2 regions of the Clostridium pabulibutyricum genome follow, and region 2 is predicted to be linked to the other one. Evidence: a T-box and tRNA genes for the amino acid it is inferred to sense, from the RefSeq annotation. Region 2 holds a T-box; the other holds one or more tRNA genes.
What was found. The T-box of region 2 lies ahead of proS (proline--tRNA ligase). A T-box ahead of a tRNA ligase gene usually reads a tRNA of that ligase, here a tRNA-Pro.
Positions count from the first base shown of each region.

Region 1 (4,221 bases), on a different contig from region 2:
TTTTCTATTGTATGCTTTTCAAGAAAACGACCTCCTTCTTTTGGATTATACTATGGTTTTGTTGAATTTTATCAGCTGATCTGTTATAGTTTAACTGATAAGATATTGAACCCTGTTTCGTTATTTACTTTACAGTATCAATGTGAAAGAAGCAATATGGTAAATGCATATTTGTTGAATCATGATATAGAAATGTTGAATATGGATATAAGAGGTGTGTTATTATGGAAAAACCAACGACTGAATTGATGGAACCTTGCCTTTTTCAATGGGGTTTTCATCAATGTTCTTATAAAGATTCATTAAATTTAGAGGGAAAGTTCTATGAGCTATCGGAAGAGTTGGGTGAGGGCTATTATTGGTACTATGAACGTAAAGGAATGTTTGCAATAGGTGTTATGAATCTGCGATTACATAATGATACTATTGTAGAATATAACCAGCCGGATTTTATCTCTGTAACTTACTTTGATACCGTATCAGCTGAAGAACTGAATCCATATAAAAGATTAAGCGCAAACTGTATCAGTGGACACATATCAGATGGAAATTTTTTTCGCGCACGTTTTCATAAGAGTGTTCCAATTCATGGAGTTGAATTAATGCTTATGCCAGAGTATTACCATGAAAATCTGGAGCAAAAATGTCAATATGAATCATTTGATTCTAAAACGGCCTTTTCAGGTATAAATGGTGTTTCTGACTTTCCGGAATTAGTATTATTGATGCGGCAAATTCAAGTATTTCGTGGAACGGGAGTATCTGCACATCTGTTTTATGAAAGTAAGGTTGAAGAAGCCGTGTCTTTGATTATAGAAAAAAATAAAAAGTCAACCGGTTTTGTTCCAGATGGAGAATTGTCAAAAAAAGATTTGCAAAATTTAGATGCTGTAAAATCTTATATTGCAGACCATTTTGCGTCTGAAATTCATGCAGATCAGCTTGCTAAAATTGCCTGTATGAGTCAATCTAAACTTCGCTATTCTTTCAAAAATACATATAGCCATACTATCACGGAGTATATCCAGTACCGAAGAATGGCCCATGCAGAATATTTGCTTCTTGAAACTGATTTTCAAATTTCTCAGATAGCAAAGGCAGTCGGATACAACCATGCTGGAAGATTTTCAAGTTTATTTCAAAAAAACACAGGCCTGCTCCCAGAAGAATACCGACGTGTAATAAAAAAATAAGCGTATCGTACTTAAAAACCGAATAGCAGAGAATGAAAGAATTTTAATGAGATTTGTTCTCAACCACATGAATGGAAGGTAGCCTAAACCATCCTGGCGCTTTTGGATGCCAAATAGGCAGAGAGCGTTATTTAATTTTCGAATATATTAAAAAGAGGCCATACCATTTTGGCATGACCTCTGAGTTTTTTATGTTGTATATGATTGAACCCTCGAATCCGCAGAAAAGAAGGTGTGCATCCATGAAAAACGAGAGTTTTGAATTTTTCATTCAAAACCCTCTCAATATCACATAAACACTGGTTTTTTCCGCCATGTATCTCATTTTGACCTAATCTTCTGGTTGGAGTGACAGGACTTGAACCTGCGACCTCAAGTTCCCGAAACTTGCGCACTACCACCTGTGCCACACCCCAAAATTAAACTTTAAATAAACAACAGAGTAAATTATATCACAATGTAAACCATATTTCCATAGTTTATTTCTTTTTCTTTTTCTTATCAGTTTTACCAATATTCAAAAGTACAATTATGAATATAATCGGTGTCGCAACAGATATAATTCCCATTATTATCTTAAGCCATCTGCCTACATTCTCATCCATATGAACCAACTTCCTTTTTTAATAATCATATAGATAATATTATCCATTGTATAGTTTTATATACTATCTCAAAGGTTTAATTTCCAATCAGAAAATCGAGAATATTCCATCCGCTATCAGTATTTCCCTTATATAATTCCGTATATCCGCATCTCTTACAACTTACAGTTGTGAACTTCTTGTTTTGTATATCAAATATTTTCGAAAAATTTCCACCTGTTGCTTGAAATTGATCCACTTCATACTCCCTGCATCCGCACTTGGCACATACATACTGAATCTTATCCATTTTAAATTCCTCCTTCCTATATTGGAATTATATCATATGAATTGACTAACTTCATATATCAGCTAAAAATACATCCTCTAAGCTCTTTTAATGTATTACATTTATATATTGAATCAAGCCATTCATAATTTTGAATTTTGCTCATAAGATTTGACAATGCCTTTAGATGACTTACCGAATCCACAGGTGCAAGGCCAACAATAAGTTTTACCTTTACACTCTTATCGTTCTTAATTTGTGGAATTTCTACACATTGTTTCAAAAGCATCAGACACATTCCAATAGAATTCACTCCATCACTTGGCTTTGCATGTGCAAGCATGATCCCTTTTCCAAGTACCATATAAGGACCGTGTTCCTTTGTAAGACTTATTATCTCTTCAACATATCTATCCTCTATTTTATTCTCTTCTAAAAGGGGTTTATATGCCATTTTCACAGCTTCATCAAACAGAATACTTTTTGTGCAAATTGAAATATGATTGCAGGACATCAAATCTGACAGGTCAAAATTATCTCTGGATTTGAAAGTTTCATCTTGTTTTTGGTTGGAGAAATAATTATCCAGTGACTTCTTAAGCCCTGAGACATCCTCAATTCTTGCATAATTGCTTATCACATCTATAATATTTTCTACATTTACAGAACTTTTCTTGCCAGTACTCAGCCCTGACTTGTAAATCGCTTTCGTTATATTTCCCCATTCCATTTGATCTGGAATTGCAGATACTTGAATTACAGGTATATGCTTTCTTTCCTGCAAATCTATAGTACTTATAACAAGTTTAATTCCGGACAGCGAGCTGCTTTCATATTTTAATACACTCATAGGTGAAGAAAACTTGACTTGTGGATACCTTACTTTTAATTGCTGTTCAAGAGCTATCGATGTTCCTATTCCACTTGAGCACACCACAAACACATCAATCTTCTCTTTTTTTAAAGTTTTCTCCTCAAGTCTTCTAAGTTCACTCCCAAAATAAAGTGCTATAAGAGCTATTTCATCATCACTTAAACTTCTTGATATAAATTCTTCAAAATACTTCACAGAATACCTTGTAAGAGTAAAAAGTCTGTTGTATTCATCTTCTATTTGCCTTAAATTCGGATGTTTATATAAAATGTTATACTTTACTCGATTATATGTTGAAAGCAAATGTGTCGTAAGAGAAATTTCAAGATTTTCAGGCGGAATTGAAACCCCCGATACTTGGTTGAATCTATCAACTGTAGCTCTTGTAATAGGAATAAGCTTCTTAATTGTAATGTCTTCCCTGTTTATTTTGGAAAACTGGCTTGAATTTATCATTTTAACTATATAACATGCTTCTGCATCACTCAAAATTCCGTTTGAAGATAGGAATTGCTTCGTGCATCTGAATCCTGCATACTTCCTGTTTTCATCTCCATCTAAATTACAAGTCATCAATTTTTCTTCGTTTTTTACTCTATTTAAATACCATAATATAAACGTGCTTGTAATCATAATTGCATCATCCGTCAAATAATTGCCAGTTGCTTTTTCAAAACTGTTCAGATAAGTATTTATTCCGGAAAGTTTTATAGGATCATTTGCCAGCTGACTGTAAACAAGAGAGCTGTGCATGCTTAACTGCCCATATACCCAATTTCTCTGTAATTCTTCAGGGCCTTCAATTTTTCTGCCGTCTTTTGATTTCACAAGTTTTAATCCATATCTTTTCAAACTTTCAGTTACATTTTTCATATCCTTTATTGCAGTATTTTTTGATATATTTAAAAGCTCGGCAATTTTAAGAAGAGAAACAACTTCATTATTAATAAGCTTCCATATGATCAAATTTTTCCTTTCAAGACGTCCAAGCACAAAATTGGAGGATCGATTTGAAACTAGTTTACTTTCTCTAAGTTTATCTACACTATCAGGTGTTAAATAATATCCTGCTCCTCCTATTCTCTGAACATGCTCAATTCCTTTTTTCTCAAGTTCAATATTTACTTTTTTTATTACATAAAATATACTTCTTCGTGAAAGCTTTAATCTGTTCTGCAGTTCTTCAATGGATAAATACCTGTTGGTACTTACAAACAAATTTAAAAGCTCATCACCATGCTTTATTTTACTAAAATGGATCATGAAACACCCTCCTCACGG
Region 1 is NZ_JBZAYZ010000010.1:14,970-19,190, reverse strand. Features, by position in the region: gene AC4CVH_RS11185 (helix-turn-helix domain-containing protein) at 225-1,193, shown strand; tRNA gene AC4CVH_RS11180 (tRNA-Pro) at 1,534-1,609, opposite strand; gene AC4CVH_RS11175 (hypothetical protein) at 1,673-1,798, opposite strand; gene AC4CVH_RS11170 (zinc ribbon domain-containing protein) at 1,875-2,087, opposite strand; gene AC4CVH_RS11165 (BglG family transcription antiterminator) at 2,146-4,203, opposite strand.
Region 1: it encodes a tRNA-Pro, which carries the amino acid that the T-box ahead of proS (proline--tRNA ligase) is inferred to sense. The anticodon was not compared.

Region 2 (4,221 bases):
GTGCCAGCCTTTTGGTACCAATGTTGCCAGCAATTTTAATGATTTTTTCATCCATTATAAAATTAACTGTAAATAAAGGTGATTTCTTATATTCATTTGCAACTTTCATAGGTAGTGCAGAAGTAAGCATGTTGATTGCAGTGGTTGTAGGAATGTTCTTGTTTGGTTTTTCAAGAGGAATGAATGGAAAACAAATTACAGATTCAATGACAAGTGCAATACAGGGAATTTCAAATGTACTTTTGGTCATTGCAGCAGGTGGAGTTATGAAACAGGTTATAATTGATGCAGGAGTTGGAAATACTATCGTAAAATTGGTAGGTAATATGCCAATATCACCGTTTATTCTTGCATGGATAATTACAGTTATAATTCGTGTGCTTACTGGACAAGGTGCAGTTGCGGCAATAACAGCAGCTGGAATTGTAGCTCCAATGGTTACAGCTTTTCATGTTAATGGAGTGCTTATGGTTCTTGCGTGTGCTGTCGGAAGTAATACCATGACGTTAATGTATGATGGAGGATTCCTCTTATTTCAACAAACTTTTGGGATTTCTATGAAGGATACATTTAAAACATGGGGGTTGCTTGAGCTTGTAAATTCACTTGTTGGTTTGGGAGTCGTTCTGATTTTAAGTATATTTATTCATTGATGAGAAGGATATGAGTAATAGAGTGTATTTTTAATACATAACATTAAAAATAAAGAAGGTTGTTGAAGTGCATTTTAATTCAACGGCCTTCTTTCGCTTTAAAGCATTATAATGTGTGGTATAATTAAACAAATAAAAATCGAGGGGGACTAAAAGGTGGCGTACACAAAAGTTGAATATAGCGGATTGAAAAAGATGTGTAATATTGTTTTTGAAAAATTTGGTTTTACAGAAGAAGACAGTGACACAATAACTGATGTCTTGCTGCTTTCTGATTTGTTTGGAATTGAATCTCACGGGATTCAGAGACTCGTTAAATATTATGATGAAATAAAGCAGGGGCTCATAATAGTGGACTCAAATCCCAAAATACTCAAAGAAACTCCTGTATCCGCAGCTATTGACGGACAGGCAGGCATGGGGCAACTTATAGGAAAAATGAGCATGGAGATAGCTATAAAAAAGGCCAAAACTTCGGGTATAGGCATGGTAACTGTAAAAAACTCCAATCATTACGGTATAGCAGGTTATTATGCGAGAATGGCTGAAAGACAGGGACTGCTTGGAATATCCATGACTAATTCTCCTGCAGTTATAGTGCCTACGTTTGGAAAAGAGGCTATGCTTGGTACAAATCCTATTGCAATTTCAATGCCGGCAGAGCCTTATCCTCTTCTTATTGATATGGCAACAAGCGTTGTTACAAGAGGAAAGGTGGAAGTTTACCACAAAAGGCAGGAACCTCTTCCAATGGGATGGGCACTTGATGCTGACGGATGCGACACTTCGAATCCAGAGGATGTTTTGTATAATGTTCCGAAACATCTTGGAGGAGGAATAGTTCCTCTTGGCGGTTCAAAAGAGCTTACAGGAGGTCATAAGGGATATGGATTTGCACTTTCTGTAGAGCTTTTTACAGCAATTCTTTCAGGCGGTCTTACAGGAAATTATGTGCATCTTGACGGAAAAGGTGGTTCGGGAACCTGCCATTATTTTTGTGCAATAGATTATGGAATATTTGGTGACAAAGAGGATGTTAAAAATGGTCTTTCTACATATTTAAAAGAACTCAGGAATTCAAAAAAGGCTAAAGATGCACATAGAATATATACTCATGGAGAAAAAGAAATTGAAGCTTACAATGACAAAATGAAGAATGGAATTCCTATGAATGACAAAACACTTCAGGAAATATGTGATATATGTGTATATTTTGATATAAAACCCGATCTCTATATAAAGAAATTAGGATGATTGGTTATTGACAATATGGATTCCATATTCTATCATAGAATTTGATCGTTATATTTATATTTTACTGTGAAGAGGATTAGTAGGTGTATGCTCTTTTTTAGAGAGGAAATTATGGGTGAAAAATTTCTACTGAAGCTATATCGAACCTGCCTTGGAGTTCTGTAATTAAAATTACAGCGGCATTTGTCGTTAAAATTAAGAGTGAATATGTTCTAATAATATGTTAATTAGGGTGGCACCGCCGATACAGTCTCGGTCCCATAATGTGGGATCGGGGCTTTTTATTACAAAAAAACTGGAGGAAATTTATAATGTCAAAATCAAAAAAACTTGTAAAGGAAATAACATCTAGAGATGAGGATTTCGCACAGTGGTATACGGATATAGTAAAGAAAGCTGAGCTTGCAGATTATTCAAGTGTAAAAGGATGTATGATTATAAGGCCATATGCCTATGCTATGTGGGAGAGTATACAAAAATATCTTGACGGAAGGTTTAAGGAAACAGGACACGAAAATGTATATATGCCGATGTTTATACCAGAGAGTCTTTTGCAGAAAGAAAAAGACCATGTAGAGGGATTTGCACCTGAAGTCGCATGGGTTACACAGGGAGGAAATGACAAGCTTACAGAGAAGCTTTGCGTGAGACCTACATCGGAAACTTTATTTTGTGAACATTATGCGAAGATAGTTCAGTCATATAAAGATCTTCCTAAGCTTTACAATCAGTGGTGTTCTGTTGTAAGATGGGAAAAAACTACAAGGCCGTTCCTTAGAACTACCGAGTTCTTGTGGCAGGAAGGTCATACAATACATGAAACTAAAGAGGAAGCTCAAAATGAAACTATAAAAATGCTCAACATATACGGGGAGCTTTGTGAAGATGTTCTTGCAATACCTGTACTTAAAGGACAGAAAACTGAAAAAGAAAAGTTTGCAGGAGGAGATTCAACTTACACTATAGAAGCACTTATGCATGATGGAAAAGCACTTCAGGCAGGTACATCACATTTTCTTGGACAAAATTTTGCAAAGTCCTTTGGAATGCAGTATTCCGATAAAGATGGAAAGCTTCAATATGTTTATCAGACTTCCTGGGGAGTTACTACCCGCCTTATAGGAGCCATTATAATGGTTCACGGTGATGACAGTGGACTTGTAATGCCGCCTAGAATAGCACCGATACAGGTTGTTGTTGTTCCAGTTGCTCAGCACAAGGAAGGAGTACTTGAAAAGGCTTCTGAACTTAAAGAAAGAATATCGAAGGTTGCCAGGGTGAAACTTGACGATACCGATAAGATGCCGGGCTGGAAATTCAGTGAATACGAGATGAAAGGTGTTCCGATACGTCTTGAAGTTGGACCTAAGGATATTGAGAAAAATCAGGTTGTACTTGCAAGAAGAGATACTGGAGAAAAAATATTTGTATCTATGGATGAAATTGAAACAAAAATACCGGAACTTCTTGATGATATTCATAACAACATGCTTGAAAGTGCAAGAGAATCTGTGAAAAACAAGACACATGCAGCTTTAAACATGGATGAATTCAAAGACATAGTGGAAAATAAAACAGGATTTGTAAAAGCAATGTGGTGCGGTGACATGGCATGTGAAGACAAGATAAAGGAAGAAACGGGAGCTACGTCCAGGTGTATTCCGTTTGAGAAAGAAAATATATCTGATACATGTGTATGTTGTGGAAAAAAGGCAAAACACCTGGTATATTGGGGCAGAGCATATTAATTGTAAGGAGAGGTTCATTATGGATATAGATGGCAGGGTTGAAGAAATCAAGAATGATATAATAAAATCTATTCAGGAAGTTGTTAGAATTAAAAGCGTGACTGAAAGTCCAAAGCCGGGAAGACCGTTTGGTGACAATATAGGCAGGGCTCTTGAAAAGACTCTTGAGATTTCAAGAAATCTTGGATTTAAAACTGTAAACATGAATGGATATATGGGATATGCAGAATTCGGAGAAGGCAGAGACTACGTTGGAGTACTTGGACATCTTGATGTTGTACCGGAAGGTGCAGGATGGAAGTTCCCACCATATGGTGCTGAAATCCATGATGGAAAGATTTATGGAAGAGGTACTATGGATGACAAGGGGCCTATAATTACTGCGTTATATTCTCTAAAAGTGCTGAAGGACTTAAAATTGCCGCTTTCCAAAAGGGTAAGGATAATATTTGGTACTGATGAGGAAAATGGATGCTCGGAAGTGGATTATTATAATAAACGTGAGAATCCGCCTGTTTATGGTTTTACACCGGATGGAGAATATCCTATAATATATGCTGAAAAAG
Region 2 is NZ_JBZAYZ010000016.1:24,402-28,622, forward strand. Features, by position in the region: gene AC4CVH_RS14080 (gluconate:H+ symporter) at 1-653, shown strand, start outside; gene AC4CVH_RS14085 (Ldh family oxidoreductase) at 810-1,907, shown strand; T-box leader at 1,965-2,171, shown strand; gene proS (proline--tRNA ligase) at 2,219-3,655, shown strand; gene pepV (dipeptidase PepV) at 3,675-4,221, shown strand, end outside.